DNA from 2 places in the Candidatus Darwinibacter acetoxidans genome. Region 2 is predicted to be linked to the other one. Evidence: riboswitches for the same ligand, from Rfam matches in the RefSeq annotation. Region 2 holds a riboswitch; the other holds the start of a gene.
What was found. Region 2 has a riboswitch for S-adenosylmethionine ahead of ACE4YL_RS15050 (hypothetical protein). Riboswitches for the same ligand answer to the same signal wherever they lie in the genome.
Positions count from the first base shown of each region.

Region 1 (7,666 bases), on a different contig from region 2:
CGAAGGCCACTTCCGTTTTCCCCGCTCCGCAAGCCGCCCAGACCAAGGCCTTTCCCTGGCGCCTTTCCCAGAAGTCCAAAAGCTCCCGGGAGGCCTGCCGCTGCGCGGTGGTAAGTTCCACGTTCAGTACCAGTTCCACCCGCTGTCTCTCCGGGGCTGAGTCCGAACCACCAACTGCCAGTAAGGTGCTGCAGGCCCTGTGTTCGCCTAAGGTGGAGCACTCTAGGCAGAGGAGGCACTCCAAGCTGCCGCAGTTGCGGCAGGGGAAGGGCTGGGCGTTGGCACTCCCGCAGCGGCTGCAGCGTTTCACCCCCCAGGCTTCATTCCGAAAGCCGGGCAGCTGCACGATTTCTCCCCGGAAAACTCCCAGATCCAAGGCGCGGCCAACCTGGCTGGGCCAGTACCCTTCGGCGCGGAGCAGGTGCAAGAGCCTGTGCTCCGGGATAATCCGGCCCGTGAGCACCTGTCTGATCCTGGCCAGAACCCTTTCGCTTTCTTCCAAGGGGGAACCTGCCAGCTGCAGGTGGGGCCGGTGGAAACCCCGGGCCAGCAGCGGCCAGAGCCTCGCCGCGGGCCCCCGCAGCCTGCGCTTCCAAATTGCCAATTGCTCGTAGGCTTGGGAACTGCTCAAAGGACTGGTCACCAGCGCTGCCCCGAGCCCCAGCTCCGCCAGGTGTTCAGGATGGCGCACCAAGCCGAGGCCGGACCCCCGGGGGGATTTGTAGACAAAAATCTGTAATTTTTGCATACATTCCTCCCCTACTCCCCGGGCGCTGAAGCTATTCGGCGCTGGCGGCGCCGATTCCTTCCATGAAGAAAGCGACACCTATTTGCATAAATGCCGCCTTCACTCTATTACTCCTTCTCCACCAGGTCCTGTTCGCGGGCGAGGAGCGCTACCCTGGTGCGGTCGTTATCCCCCAGCTTGCGGTAGATGTTGCTCACGTGGTTTTTCACCGTGTGCTCGCTGATAAACAAAGCGGAAGCGATCTCCCCGTTGGACATGCCTTGAGCCATCAGCGTGAGTACCTCGCGCTCCCGTGGGGTAAGGAGAGAAAGGTTTTTCTTCGCCATCGGACACCCTCCTACCCATTCCTCTCATTGAGTTTGTTCATTTTATTCGCCAGCGTGCGCCGATGTCCACAAAAGTGGGGAGATCATGAAAAAACAGTAGCCGGGGGTTGGGGTTGGGGGTGGCTACTGTTTTTCCGGATATCTTTTGATTTTAGTTTAGCATGAAGTAAGCCCCTGGAGAATTAGACAAAGGTCCCGATTTTTCTAGGACCATTGGGCAAAAATCCCCTTGCCCCGCCGTTTTTTGGTGTGGTATACTGAGGCAACTGCGGGGAAAGGAGGACCAAAGTGCTTACCCTACAAGACATCAAACAAGACCCTGTCTTCCAAACACTCATTGAACGCTCCGGCTCCTATCTGAAAACCCGGGGTTATACCGAACACGGGCTGCGCCACGTCACCTTTGTTGCGGAAAAGGCCGCCGCCATCCTGGACCAGCTCGGTTTCGACCAGCGCACGGTGGAACTCGCGGCCATCGCCGGCTACCTCCATGATGTGGGCAACCTGGTCAACCGCAAAGACCACGGGATCACCGGGGCGATCCTGGTTTACCAGGAGCTTAGGCGCATGGGCATGGATGTGGAGGAGATCTGCACAGTCACCTCCGCCATCGGCAACCACGAAGAGGCCAACGGACGGGCCGTGGGTCCCGTTTCCGCGGCGGTGATCCTCGCGGACAAAAGCGATGCCCACCGCACCCGGGCGAACCGCCTGGAAGATGACCGCCGGCCGGGCATCCACGACCGGGTCAACCTGGCCATCACCGACAGCAAACTCTATGTGGACAAGCAGGAAAGAACCATCACGCTGGAGATCTCCTTTGACCAGACCATCTGCCAGATCATGGACTTCTTCGAGATCTACCTGACCAGGATGGAAATGTGCAAAGAGGCCTCTTCGGTCCTGGGCTGCCGCTTCCGCCTGGTGATCAACGGCCTGGAATTCCTGGGCAACCTCAGCCTGCGTCACTCCTGAGTAAAGAGGCCCTGGCTCACCGCGAACACTGCGGCCTGGGTCCGGTCTTCCACGTTCAGCTTCCTAAGCAGGCTGGTGATGTGGTTCTTCACCGTTTTTTCACTGATATACAGCGCGGCGGCGATTTCCTTGTTGCTCATCCCTTCCACGATAAACCTCAGGATCTCCAGTTCTCGAGTGGTGAGGGCCAGATCGCTTATGGCTGCCGCGCTCTGCAGCTTCCCGAATTTGACCTCCAGCGCATGGTAGTGCTCCATCACCCGCTCCATGAGGTCCGTGGGGTAAACCGACTCCCCCGCCGCGACCTTCCTTATGGCCGCCACCACCTCCCGGGGTTCGGCATCTTTAAGCAGGTATCCCTTGGCGCCGCTGCGGATCATCTCCTTCACGTAGGTCTCATCATCATGGATGGTGAGCACCAGGATGGCGGCACCGGGCTGGCGCTCCCGCATCTCTTTGGCCACTTCGATACCGTTCATCCCCGGCATGTTGATATCCAAAAGCACCACATCCGGCTTGAGCTGCTGCGCTAAGCGCAGCCCCTCAGGCCCGTTGCTGGCCAGTCCCACCACTTCGATCTCCCCTTCCAGTTCCAGCAGGGTCTTCAACCCCTGCCGCAGTAGGGGATGGTCATCCACGATCAGTACTTTGATGCCGGTTTTCAACTCGTTTCTCCCCCTTCACCAGCGGCCAGCGGGATGGTTACAAGCACCCGCGCTCCCTTCCCCTCTTCTCCATGGAACTGCAGGGAGCCGCCGAGCACGTTGGCGCGGCTTTGCATGTTCAGAAGCCCAAAGTGCTTGCCCGATTTGAGCTTTTCCTGCACAGATGCGGCATCAAAACCGATGCCATCATCCTTCACGGCCACACTGATATGGTGGCGGGTGTACTCCAGGGTCACCTCCAGCTCACTGGCGCGGGCGTGCTTGAGGCAGTTGTTGACCGCCTCCTGCACAATGCGGAACACCGCCATTTCCAGCTGGGGTTCCAGGCGGCGCTCCCTCCCCAACAGGACAAAGCGGGTCTCGATCCCGCTCTGTTTGGCGAGGTTGTCCAGGTAGTTGTTGATGGTGAGCACCAGACCCAGATCATCCAGGGTCATGGGGTTGAGATCGTAGATGATCCGCCGCAGATCCGCCATGGCCCCCTGGGCGATCTTTTTCAAACCCTGGAATTTCTCCCGGGCTTCCGCCTCCCGCCCCGCTTCGTAGAGCCGCTCGCAGATCTCCAGCTGCACCACCAGGTGGGCCAGATTCTGCACAGGTCCGTCATGGAGGGCCCCGGCCATGCGCTTGCGTTCGATCTCCTGGCCCAGGAGCATCTCTTGGCCGGCCTGCTCCCGCATGTGCATGTGCTCCAACTGCTTGTTCACATCCAGGAGGCTGCCGGAAAGGTAGGTCATGGCCATGCCCACCTGGGAAACAAGCCGCTCTGCTTTGGCGGCGATCTCCCGCAGTTTGGCCAAGGTCTGCTGCAGATTATCGCGGCGGACCCGCAGCAGCCGCTCCCGTTCCCTGGCCGCGGCCAGGGCGGTGCGAATCTGCTCCGCCTCTTCGTAGATGCGCTGCTTCTCCGCTTCGCTGTACTGCTCGTAGTCCCGGTTGGACCTGAGCAGCTCCACACGGACCACCGCAAAGCGCCTGGTCAGCTCTTCCACTTCGACGATGGCCTGCTCCATTTCGGACTGCACGGTCTGCAGCACAACTTCCGTGCGGGTGCACTCCTCCTGAGCCGCTTCCGCCACCTCGAAGATCTGGGAGCGCCCTTCCTCCAAAGCCTGCCGCGTCCTCTGTAGAATTTCCTCCAGCATCTTTGTGGACAAGAGCTCCTTGGCCATGGCCATCCCCCTTGAGTACTTTGACTCTTATACAACACCCGTAAATATCTTTTCTATATCTGAGCGGAAATGCCTTCCACTATTGACAAGGGCACCGCGGTTAAGTTATACTGTGTTCAATTTATATATACAACCACTACTCTTATCCAGAGAGGCGGAGGGACTGGCCCAATGAAGCCCGGCAACCACTGCGCAGCCCGCGCAGCCGGTGCCAATTCCTGCTGAACCAGTGGTTCAGGAAGATGAGAGGAGAGGACAGCGATTTGGCAAGCTAGATGGATCGGACCTCTTCTTTCGAGAAGGGGTCTTTTTTGTAGGGAAAAGGAGGGGACGGCTTGATCCAGCTTAAGAACGTGGCCAAAACCTTTCGGGGGAAAAACGAAGTGCAGGCCCTAACGGGCATCAACCTGACCATTCCCCCGGGGCAGATCTACGGAATCATCGGCCAAAGCGGTGCGGGCAAATCCACCCTGCTGCACTGCATCAACCTTCTGGAAAGGCCAGATAGCGGAGAGGTCTGGGTGGGGGGCATCCCCATGACCAGCCTTGGCCCCCAGGAGCTGCGGGGAGCCCGGCGCAAAATGGGCATGGTTTTTCAGCATTTCAACCTGCTCAGCTCCCGCACTGTGTTCGGCAACATCGCCTTCCCCCTGGAACTGAACGGAACGCCCAAGAAAAAGGTGCGGGAAAGGGTCCATGAGCTGGCGGAGCTGGTGGGCCTCACCGATAAACTGCAGGCCTATCCCCACCAGCTCAGCGGCGGACAGAAACAGCGGGTGGGCATCGCCCGGGCCCTGGCCACCCAACCGCAGGTGCTGCTCTGTGATGAGCCCACTTCCGCCCTGGACCCGGAGACAACCGGCTCGGTCCTGCGTCTGCTCCAGGCCATCAACGAACGGCTGGGACTGACCATCGTCCTGGTCACCCATGAGCTCCCGGTCATCCAGGCCATCTGCCATGCGGTGGCGGTGCTCGACGGGGGCACCGTGCAGGAAGCAGGGCCCGTGGTGGAAGTGTTCACCCATCCCCAGTCGGAAGCGGCCCAGCGCCTGCTGCAGGGCTTCCTGACTGTCAGCTTTTCCCCGCCCCAGCTCAGCCCAGAGGGCAGCCTGATCCGGCTCACTTTCCTCCAGGAAAAGGCCAACCAGCCCATCATCTCCCGGATGGTCCGCCAACACGGGGTGGAAGTGAACATCCTCTTCGGACGCATAGACCAGATGCAGGGCTCGCCCTTCGGGATGCTCTTGGTGGAGCTGCGGGGCAGTCCCGAGGAAAAGGCTGCCGCCCTGAACTACCTACAGGTAAACGGCGTGGAAGTGGAGGTGTTGAGCTCATGAACCAAGCTGCCTTGAGCCTGCTGTGGCAGGCCACCCAGGAGACGCTGCTCATGGTGGGCGCTGCCACCGTTTTGGCGGTGTTGGGGGGTTTGCCCCTGGGTATCCTTCTGGCGGTAACCGGACCCGGCGGCATTTTGGAAAAGGGCTGGCTGAACCGCACCCTGGGCGCCGTGGTCAACCTGGGCCGTTCCGTACCTTTCATCATCCTCATGGTGGCCATTATTCCCTTCACCCGCCGGATTGTGGGCACCTCCATAGGGACCACGGCAGCCATTGTGCCCCTCACGGTGGCAGCCATCCCCTTTCTGGCCCGCTTGGTGGAAGGGGCTTTGAAGGAAGTGGACCCGGGGGTGATCGAGGCCGCGGAAAGCATGGGGACAGCTCTCCTGCAGATCATCTACAAGGTGCTCCTCCCGGAAGCTTTGCCCGCGTTGGTTCTGGCCATCACCGTCACCGCGGTGAACCTGGTGGGCTACTCGGCCATGGCCGGGGCCATTGGCGGAGGCGGTTTGGGGGATCTGGCCATTCGCTATGGCTACCAGCGCTTCCGCGGCGACATCATGCTGCAGACCATCGCCATCTTAGTCCTGCTGGTGCAGGGCATGCAGATGCTGGGCGATAGGATCGCCCAAAAACTCTACCACCGCGAGTAAGGAGGTTGTTCTAGGGTGAAAAGAAGACTTATCGCCGCAGTTGTTTCCCTGTTCCTACTGGCCGGTTCCCAGGCGGGCCTGGCCGCGACGCTGAAGGTTGGTGCTACACCGGTTCCCCATGGGGAGATTCTGGAAAGGGTCACAGCCCTTCTGGAGGAACGGGGCATCACCCTGGAGGTTGTGGAGTTCACCGACTACGTCCGTCCCAACCTGGCCCTACAGGATGGGGACCTGGACGCCAACTTCTTCCAGCACGTCCCCTATCTGGAATCCTTCAACCAGGATGCCGGAACCAGCTTGGTGGCCCTCGCGGGCATTCACATTGAACCGTTAGGCGTCTTTTCCGAGAAGGTGGCCTCCCTAGGCGAGCTGCCCGCCAGGGCCTCCATCGCCATCCCCAACGATGCCACCAATGGGGGCCGGGCACTCCTGCTCCTGCAGGAAGCGGGCCTGATTGCCGTGGATCCTGCAGCGGGCATCACACCCACCATTTTCGACATCACCGAGAACAAGCTGCAGCTGCGCTTTGTGGAACTGGAAGCGGCGCAGCTGGTGAGGAGCCTGCCCGATGTGCACGCCGCGGTGATCAACGGCAACTACGCCCTGCAGGCCGGCCTCAATCCCATTACCGACGCCATCTTCCTGGAGGGCGCTGAATCCCCCTATGTCAATGTGATCGCGGTCCGGGCCGGCGATGAGCAGCGGCCGGAGCTCCAGCAGCTGGTGGAGGCCCTGCTCAGTGACGAGATCCGCGCCTTCATTATGGAGAAATACGAGGGTGCGGTGGTACCGGTCTTTTAAGGCAAAAGGGTGCTTTCCTGCAGCTGGAAGGCACCCTTTTTCTACAGTTTGAGGGTCCCGCAGCGGGCCCCTTGTTTTAGGCCAGAATCCTCACGCCATAGGGCTCCAGCACCACTTCCGCCGGCTTACGCTTGGCGTCAGCGAGCAGATCCCGCAGCTGCCTGGGTTTTCGCCCGGGCCAGCTGATCTGCCTGAGGTCAACCCGCTGCTCCTCGGGGGAGTTGTTCAAAAGGACCAAGACCTGCTCCCGGCCCTGGAAGCGCACAAACCCGTACACGTTGGTGATGCTGTCCGCCCAGACGGTGCGGGTCCGTCCGGTGCGCAGCACAGGCTGCTCCCTGCGCAGGGCGATGAGCCGCTGGTACCAGCGGAAAAGTTCCCGATCCTGCTCCGCTTCATCCCAGAGCATGCCCCGCCGGCAGTCGGGGTCGGTCAGGCCGACCATGCCCACCTCGTCGCCGTAGTAGATCATGGGTGAGCCCTCATAGGTCAGCTGGAAAGCCGCGGCCAGGGCCAATTTGCGCACATCCCCGCCGCAGCTGGTGAGGAAGCGCTCCGTATCGTGGCTGTCCAGGAGGTTGAACATGGCCAGGTTCACGGCATGGGTATGGTTCACCTGCACCTTGGCCAAACGGCTGGCGAAGGAGCGGGCCCTGATGGTGCCCTTGGCAAAGAAGTCGAAGCAGGCGTGCTGCAGAGGGTAGTTCATCACCGCATCGAACTGATCGCCCCGCAGCCAGTCGCTGGCCTCGTGCCAGACTTCCCCCACGATGAGGGCATCGGGCTTGACGCCCTTCACCGCCCTGCGGAACTCCCGCCAAAACTCGTGGTCTATTTCATTCGCCACATCCAGCCGCCAACCATCGATGTCGAATTCTCTGATCCAGTAGACCGCCACATCCAGCAGGTACTGCCGCACATCGGCGTGCTGGGTCATGAGCTTGGGCATGGTGGCAATTTGGTGGGCGAAGGTCTCGTAATTAGGAGGG
Region 1 is NZ_JBHGXH010000341.1:4,191-11,856, forward strand. Features, by position in the region: gene ACE4YL_RS14765 (helicase-related protein) at 1-748, opposite strand, end outside; gene ACE4YL_RS14770 (response regulator transcription factor) at 856-1,074, opposite strand; gene ACE4YL_RS14775 (HD domain-containing protein) at 1,363-2,049, shown strand; gene ACE4YL_RS14780 (response regulator) at 2,040-2,714, opposite strand; gene ACE4YL_RS14785 (sensor histidine kinase) at 2,711-3,886, opposite strand; SAM riboswitch class I at 4,026-4,135, shown strand; gene ACE4YL_RS14790 (methionine ABC transporter ATP-binding protein) at 4,222-5,223, shown strand; gene ACE4YL_RS14795 (methionine ABC transporter permease) at 5,220-5,876, shown strand; gene ACE4YL_RS14800 (MetQ/NlpA family ABC transporter substrate-binding protein) at 5,892-6,677, shown strand; gene ACE4YL_RS14805 (alpha-glycosidase) at 6,754-7,666, opposite strand, start outside.
Region 1: it holds a riboswitch for S-adenosylmethionine, as region 2 does, so the genes downstream of both, ACE4YL_RS14790 (methionine ABC transporter ATP-binding protein) here and ACE4YL_RS15050 (hypothetical protein) in region 2, are expected to answer to the same signal.

Region 2 (7,666 bases):
AAATGAATTGGCTTGTGCTGGTTTTCTTCGCAAGTGTACTCGCTCTAGCCTATGCAGCTAAAAACTTCTACGCGGTAAAGAAGCTCGACGAAGGTACGCGCGTAATGAGGGATATCGCGGCCAGCATCCGCACGGGGGCCACCGCTTTCCTAAATTACGAATTTCGTGTAATTTCCCTGATTGTTGTGGTGGTTGCTGTGGTCATGGGTGTGCTCGTGGGCTGGTATGTGGGAGCGGCCTTCCTCATCGGCGCCACCATGAGCTCGCTGGCAGCCTTGGTGGGCATGCGGATCGCTACATACGCCAATGTGCGGGTATCCAACACCGCCAGGACCACCAAGAAACTGGGTAAGACCCTGAAGGTGGCCTTCACAGGCGGTTCTGTTATGGGTTTGTGTGTGGGCGGCTTTGCGCTTTTGGGCTTGGTTATCGTTTATGTGGTTTTCGGGCTTCTCCTGAAGCAGCTTTCCTTGGAGAACGTGTACCTGTTCCGGAACTGGCTGGGGATTGAGTTTTCACCCTTTACCATGACTATTTCCGGTTACGCCCTGGGGTGTTCGATCATTGCCATGTTCTTCAGGGTTGGGGGCGGCATATACACCAAGGCGGCCGATATGGGTGCGGACCTGGTGGGTAAAGTGGAAGCCGGCATCCCGGAAGACGACCCCCGCAACCCCGCGACCATCGCCGATAACGTGGGCGACAACGTGGGCGATGTGGCCGGCCTTGGCTCGGACCTCTTGGAAAGCTTTGTGGGCGCCATATCTTCCGGTGTTATCTTGGCTTTCCACCTTTTCCTTTCCAGCGAGGCCAAAAACGGTGGGATCACCCCCTCGCTGCTGCAGAAGATGTTCATGTATCCCGTGGTTCTGGCGGGTCTCGGTCTTCTGGCCTGCATTATCGGTATTGCCTACATCATCCTGAAAAAAGAGCTCTCGGAGGATCCACACCGGGAACTGAACATGTCCACCTGGGTATCCGCGGGCCTCACCGTGGTGCTGGCTGGTCTTGCCGGCTGGTATATGTTCCGGGGTGAGAACCTGATTGGCGTCGATTTCAGACTGGGAGCCTTCTCTCCGTGGATAGCCGCGGTCTTGGGCATTGTGGCCGGCGTTGTCATCGGCCTGATTGCCGAGTACTACACCAGCTATGATTATGCACCAACCAAGAGCATTGCCTCTGCCAGCTTAGAGGGCCCGGCCCTCACCATCACGCAGGGTATGGCGGTGGGTATGCGCTCCACCATGGCCCCGGTTTTGGTTTTGGGGGCAACGGTTATCGCCGCCTACGGCGCGGCGGGCATGTACGGCATTGCCATGGCCGCGGTGGGCATGCTCTCCTTTGTTTCCACAACGGTTACCGTGGATACCTACGGTCCCATCTCCGACAACGCCGGCGGCATTGCGGAGATGAGTAAGCTCGATGAGGAAGTGCGGGCCATCACCGATAAGCTTGACTCGGTGGGGAACACCACCGCGGCCATCGGCAAAGGCTTTGCGATTGGTTCCGCAGCTCTGGCGGCCACATCCTTGATGGTTGCTTACATCTTCTCCTTCTCGCCGCCGGAGGTGGATCCCATCTTGGACATCATCAACCCCATGACGCTGGTGGGAGCCATGGTGGGTACTGCCCTGCCTTATCTGTTCTCCGGCATGCTCATTGAGTCGGTGACCAAGGCAGCCCGTAAGATGGTGGATGAGGTTCGCCGTCAGTTTAAGGAAAAACCGGGCATCCTGGAGGGGACAGAGGAGCCCGATGTCAACTCCTGCGTGTCCATTGCCTCCGAGGGCGCCCTGCAGGAGATGAAGCTGCCTTCCTACATCGCCCTGGCCTTCCCGCTGGTGGGTGGGTTCATTTTCGGGGCCAACTTTGTGGGCGGTATCTTGATCGGGGCCATCATGTCCGCGATCATGCTGGCTCTGTACACCGGCAACGCCGGCGGTGCCTGGGATAACGGCAAGAAGTACATCGAAACCGGTGCCCTCAACGGGCACGGCAAAGGCGGCCCTGTGCACGCAGCTGCCGTTGTCGGCGATACGGTGGGCGACCCCCTCAAGGATACGGTGGGCCCCTCCTTGGACATTCTCATTAAGATCATGTCCACCATTTCCCTGATCGCCGTGGCCATCTTTGCTAAGTACAACCTGTTTGCCTGGCTGTCCGGCCTGTTTTAGGGGCTAGCCTATCCCGCAGGCACTTTCACAGACAAAAGACCGCCGATGCACCGGAGCATCGGCGGTTTTTTAGTGCCCTGGGAACAGAAAAGGTTACTCAAGAGGTAACTCGGGGTGACTGCGAGCCAGAAGGATCGTCAATCCTTGTATAGTACTGCTCTGTTAAGGGGAACGGCAGTGGATTCCCCAGGCGCTCCTCGGGCAGCAAACCTGAGGGGCCCTAAAGGAGGCACGGGCAATGGACCTGCAAAAGCTGCTTGAACGCATACCCGCCGACCGGGAGGAAGTGCTGCAGGCGGCAGTGCAGTGCGCCACTGCAGAAGAGCTCTTGGCTCTGGCCCGCTCCCAGGGCATAGAGCTTACTCCGCAGGAAGCCGGGGAGCTCCTTGCGCTGATCCATCCTCGCGCGGGAGAGCTTTCCCCGGACGAACTTGATGCGGTGACCGGAGGTTCGGGCGACGTCAAAAGGGGAGCAAGGAAGTGCCGCCGGTGCGGCGGGGATATGGAATACCGCTATGAGCGTCCCTGGGTGCACTGGACGTGTGCCAACCCGGCATGCGGGTACAAGACCAGGCAGTTCATCCCCTGATCCCGGGCTGGATGGTGTGGACTGCGGGATTGGAGCTGGCCGACAGGGTTCTGGAGCTTTGTGCTTCCCGCAGCCTCCTGAGCGGAGAGGCGCCCGGCACGAGTCGGCTGCACCGCCGCCCTGCAGGGGTTTGGGCAGGCGGGGTCAGGTACTGGGCGCAGATGTTTGTGAACTAAGTGGTTGGAAAGGAGGCGCAGCGGATGAAGCGGGGTGAGAACCCTGAAGATGCGCCAAAGAAACAAACCCGGGTCGAAACGGTAGAAGAACTGATCAAACTGGCAGAAAAATACAGTATCACGCTGACAGAAGAGGAAGCCGCCAAGCTCTTGAGGCTGATGCATCCCACAGCTCGCGAGCTGGGGGAGAGTGAGCTGGACGCAGTAACCGGCGGTACCCTGACGGGGCCCGGCATGTGTCCCCACTGCGGAGCTTGGTTTGATTGGACACAGGCGGACGATTTCTATGTGTGCCTGGGCTGCGGGTACAGACAGGGGACCAAGGAGGGTCCGTCCACGGACAGGTGAACAACTGGAGCCCACCTGAAGAGGTGGGTTTGTTGTTCCGCAGAAGGTAACTCCAGAGGTAACCGGGGACCTGCTTGCTGCGGCAGGAACTCGAAAGGACGAATCGTAATGGTTTACTACCTGAAAAGGGAGCTGTGCCCGGATGCAGGAAGGCCAGCACTGGAAGCAGATGGGAGGTATTGAGATGCAGATATCAAAGCTGATGAAGCATCTAGGGGAAAACAGGGAGGAACTGCTGAAGCAGGCAGTAAGGTGTGCGACGCCAGAAGAGCTGATGGAACTTGCCAACGAAAACGGTATCGCCCTCTCAGTCAAGGAGGCGGAACAGCTCATGGGTCTGCTGCATCCCAGGACCGGGGAACTATCCCCCGATGAGCTGGACGCGATAACCGGAGGGTCGGAAGACGAGGAGAGCAGCAAGGGTAAGTGTGATGAGTGCGGAGGTGAAATCAGGTTCGCGGGTGGAGGCTTACAGACAGTGTGGCAATGCACGCAGTGCGGCAAAGTGGGACGCTCGTGAGCAAGGAAGCGGACGTTCTGCCAGGACGAAACTCTCCAGCTGGACGCAGGATTAACCTTACCAACAGCGAAGCCATCATTGCCACAAAGAGCCAAGAGGGGAGCAGGTAGATGAGCTTGGTCTCGGACATTATCGGTATCGCTCTGGACTGCAGGGATCCAGATGCGCTGGCGGATTTCTACGCTGAGCTCTTGGGTTTGGAAAAGACCATTTCCAATGAGCAGTGGGCAGGCATTCACACGCCCCAGGGCATCATTCTGGCCTTTCAGAGGGTCCAGGAGTACGTACCGCCCATCTGGCCCTGGAAAGAGGGCCAGCAGCAGCAGATGGTGCACTTGGACTTCAAGGTTGATGACCTGGAGAAGGCCGTGGAGCATGCGGTCAAATGTGGAGCCAGAATAGCTGACACCCAGTATTATGAAACATCCACGGTGCTGATCGACCCAGCGGGGCATCCCTTCTGCCTCTGCGCGATGGAGTGATCAGACAGAAAACAAAGACCAGGGGCTTCTGCGTCAGAACGGCAAGGGAGCTTTCAGCGTTCCGCAAGGTAGAGCAGGCGCGGTGAAGTGATTTGACGGCTGGATAAAAATGGGATATACTTGAAGTGCTGCTTCACGAAGTGAATAGTGACCTATCAAGAGTGGGGGAGGGACTGGCCCGATGAACCCCGGCAACCTGCACTTGGTGTAAGGTGCCAAATCCTGCAGGTAACCGGAGAAAAGCCTGAGAGATAAGTTTCCCTTTGGCCTTCCTGGGTTTCCTGGGGAGGCTTTCTGTTTGGGGAGGGAGAAAAATGGACTACCTTAAGCTGATCACAACCCGATTTGTCCGGGACAGGCTGCGGGAAACGTCCTGGGCGGACCGCTGGTACATCGAGGATCTGTACCACATCGAGCGCTTCGTGAAGCAGGGCGGGGTTAAAAGCGTGATGCAGGGCTATCACCGCCAGGCGCTCATGCTGCACCATCCCGTGGAATGGGAGTGCATCTCCAGGGAAATCACCACTGGGGAAGTGACTTCGCCTCAAGAGTTTGCCCAGCTGCTGCGGGAGCACAAAGAAAGGGAAGCGGCGGAAAAACAGGCCAGGCTGCGGGCCCGCCTTGAGGGGCGGGAGGCGTACGACAGAGCCCACCGCGATCTCTGGCTGCAGATGGGCGGCAGGCCCTAGCTTGGCGAGGCTTTCTCCGGCCGTCCTGCACGGACAGCAAGAAAAATCAAGAAACAGGGTCGTTTTTCCGCTATGATCAGCACAGGGCGGTTGAAGTGGGGTGAAAAAGTGATGTACGAGTGGCACCGGTACATCCAGACGATCGTGGATGAGATCGATCGCTGCATCAAGAATGGAAACAGCGAAGCGCTGACGCTCACCTTCCTTGCCCGCAGGCTGGGTTACTCCGAGTTTCACACAACGCGGAGGTTCAGGGAAATTTCAGGCATGCAGTTCCGGGATTACCTGCGCCGCCGCAGGCTGGCCTTTGCCCTTTTGGCAGTGCGGGACAGCCAGAGGAGCATCCTGGATATTGCCCTGGATCACGGTTTTTCCTCCCATGCAGCCTTCACCAGGGCCTTTAAAGATGCCTACGGAATGACCCCCAGTGAGTACCGCAAAAGCCCCAAGCCTGTGGTCCTACGCATGAAAATTAACCCCTTCGACCGCTACTTCTTAGGATTGGGGGAGATCGGCATGGTCAAGTCAACTGGCGGTGTAAAGGTCTACTTTGTAACCATCCCAGCCCACAAGTTCCTGCACATTAAGAACTACGAGAGCCATGGCTACTGGGATTTCTGGGAAAAGCAGAGCCAGATTCCGGGTCAGGACTGCGACACCATCTGCGGCCTTCTGGACAGCATCAAAGGTAAGCTGGATGACCAGGGCGGAAGCGGTCCCAACAGCGGCAGCGGACAGTGCATGGGTTACATCAGCGATCCCAAAGGGCCGGTGGGCGAGTGGGGTTATCCCCGGGCCGGATGCTACGGTGTGCGGCTGCCACTGGATTACTCCGGCGAGCTGCCAGAGCAGATGGAGGTTATGGATGTTCCCGAAGGTGAGTACATTGTGTTCGAGCATGGGCCCTTCGACTACTACACCGAGAACAGTGCTGTGGCCCAGAAGATGAGAAAGGCTATGGCCGAGTTTGATTTCTCCGATACGGGCTACTGCTTCGACCATACCCCTGGGCGGGTCGCCTACTTCTACCATGAACCAGAGCGCTGTTGGAAGTACATCAGGCCGGTGCGGAGGGTTTAGACAAAAAAGGTGCTGTCCCTATGCAGACAGCACCTTCTTCCTGATCTGGCGTTAGCGGCCGTTCCCGTTCCCCAGGTGATGAGAACGATAAGCAGTGACTTTTTTCCCCGGTCCGCTCCTTTCCCGCTGGTCGCTGTTTCAGCAAATTCGTTTGCACTATCATACCCGGCTAACCAAGTCTTTCCTCCTACAAACACTTGTCGTTATTGTCCCCCTGGCACAAGAGGATTCTGAGCGTTTCCGCAGTACTAGTCAATGAGGACATAAAGAAAAAGGGGTCTGGAGGATATGCTCAGAAAGCTAAAATACCTTTCCCTGGTGTTTGTTGTGCTGTTTGTTTTGCCCCTGGCCGGCTGCGTGCAGGGCGGGAAAGAACCCCAGGCCGCAAGTATTGCGGGGCGCGTTGTGCTCGGGGAAAACGGCGGCGAGGGTTTGGCTGGTGTCAGTCTCTTGATCGTGGATGGAACGGATTCATACGTTGAGACAGATGCGCAAGGTCAGTTCAAAACCGCTGGTTCAGACAGTACAGTTATCATCCCCCGGAAAACCGGCTACCGCTTTGTCCCGGAGCAGCGGGTGGTGGGTCAAAGCACCGAAGTGGAATTCGATGCTTACCCCTGGGCTGAGCCTGATTTCTCCCGCTGGGGCGTCCAGTTTTCTTTCGCCAATCACTGGGATTGGGTTGAGACCATGGTCTTTTCGCCTGATGATCAGTACATAGTAACCGGCAGCAATGACCGGTCAATAAGGATCTGGCGGGCAGCCGATGGCCAGCTGATAGGAACCTTGGGCGGCCATGCTAGCGGAGTGAAGGTTATGGAGTTCTCTCCCTTAGGCAGCCATCTGGCCAGTGGATCCAGGGACGGTAAGCTCAAGATCTGGGACTGGCAGGCAGGCCGCGAGGTCATGACGCTGCCGGGTCACGCCATCACCCTAACAGATCTGGCCTGGTCGCCTGATGGGACGAAGCTGGCCAGTTCAGGTCGGGACAACAGAATCAGGATTTGGGATGCTGCTTCCGGAGCTGAACTGCAGACCTTTACGGATGAAAAGTGGGTGAGGACCGTTGCCTGGTCCCCAGACGGGAGTCTTTTGCTCAGCGGCGGCGATGCTCTGGACGTGAAGGTCTGGCGGGTGGAGTCGGGTGAGCTTGTAACGGAGTTCGAGATGGGGAACAGGGTCATGGTCATGGCCACTGCCCCCGAAGGCTCTTTGGCTGCCGTAGCTTTAGAAGGCGGGGCTCTAAAGGTTTTCAACTTCGAAACCGGAGAGGAGATGCAGCTCCAGGAGCAGGAAGGCGGCGTTACCACCTTAAGCTGGTCCTTCGATAGCCGCTACCTGGCTGCTGGTACAGACAAAGCCCTTCACGTTTGGGATATGGCAGATGGGAAGCTGATGCAGAGCATCCCCACGGGAAGCCATATTTTGACTCTGGCGTGGAGCAGAAACTCGCAGTTTTTGGCCAGCGGCAGCTTCCGGGGCATTATGGATCTCTGGTCGGCAGAGTCAGGCGAGAAGCGGTGGGGGATCACCGGACACATCCGTGCTGTTAAAGCTTTGGCCTGGTCGCCCCAGGGAGATATCCTGGCTTCCGCCGGTGAGGATGTT
Region 2 is NZ_JBHGXH010000346.1:16,633-24,298, forward strand. Features, by position in the region: gene ACE4YL_RS15025 (sodium-translocating pyrophosphatase) at 3-2,174, shown strand; gene ACE4YL_RS15030 (hypothetical protein) at 2,413-2,763, shown strand; gene ACE4YL_RS15035 (hypothetical protein) at 2,964-3,287, shown strand; gene ACE4YL_RS15040 (hypothetical protein) at 3,472-3,807, shown strand; gene ACE4YL_RS15045 (VOC family protein) at 3,918-4,289, shown strand; SAM riboswitch class I at 4,439-4,547, shown strand; gene ACE4YL_RS15050 (hypothetical protein) at 4,604-4,978, shown strand; gene ACE4YL_RS15055 (helix-turn-helix transcriptional regulator) at 5,090-6,058, shown strand; gene ACE4YL_RS15060 (WD40 domain-containing protein) at 6,347-7,666, shown strand, end outside.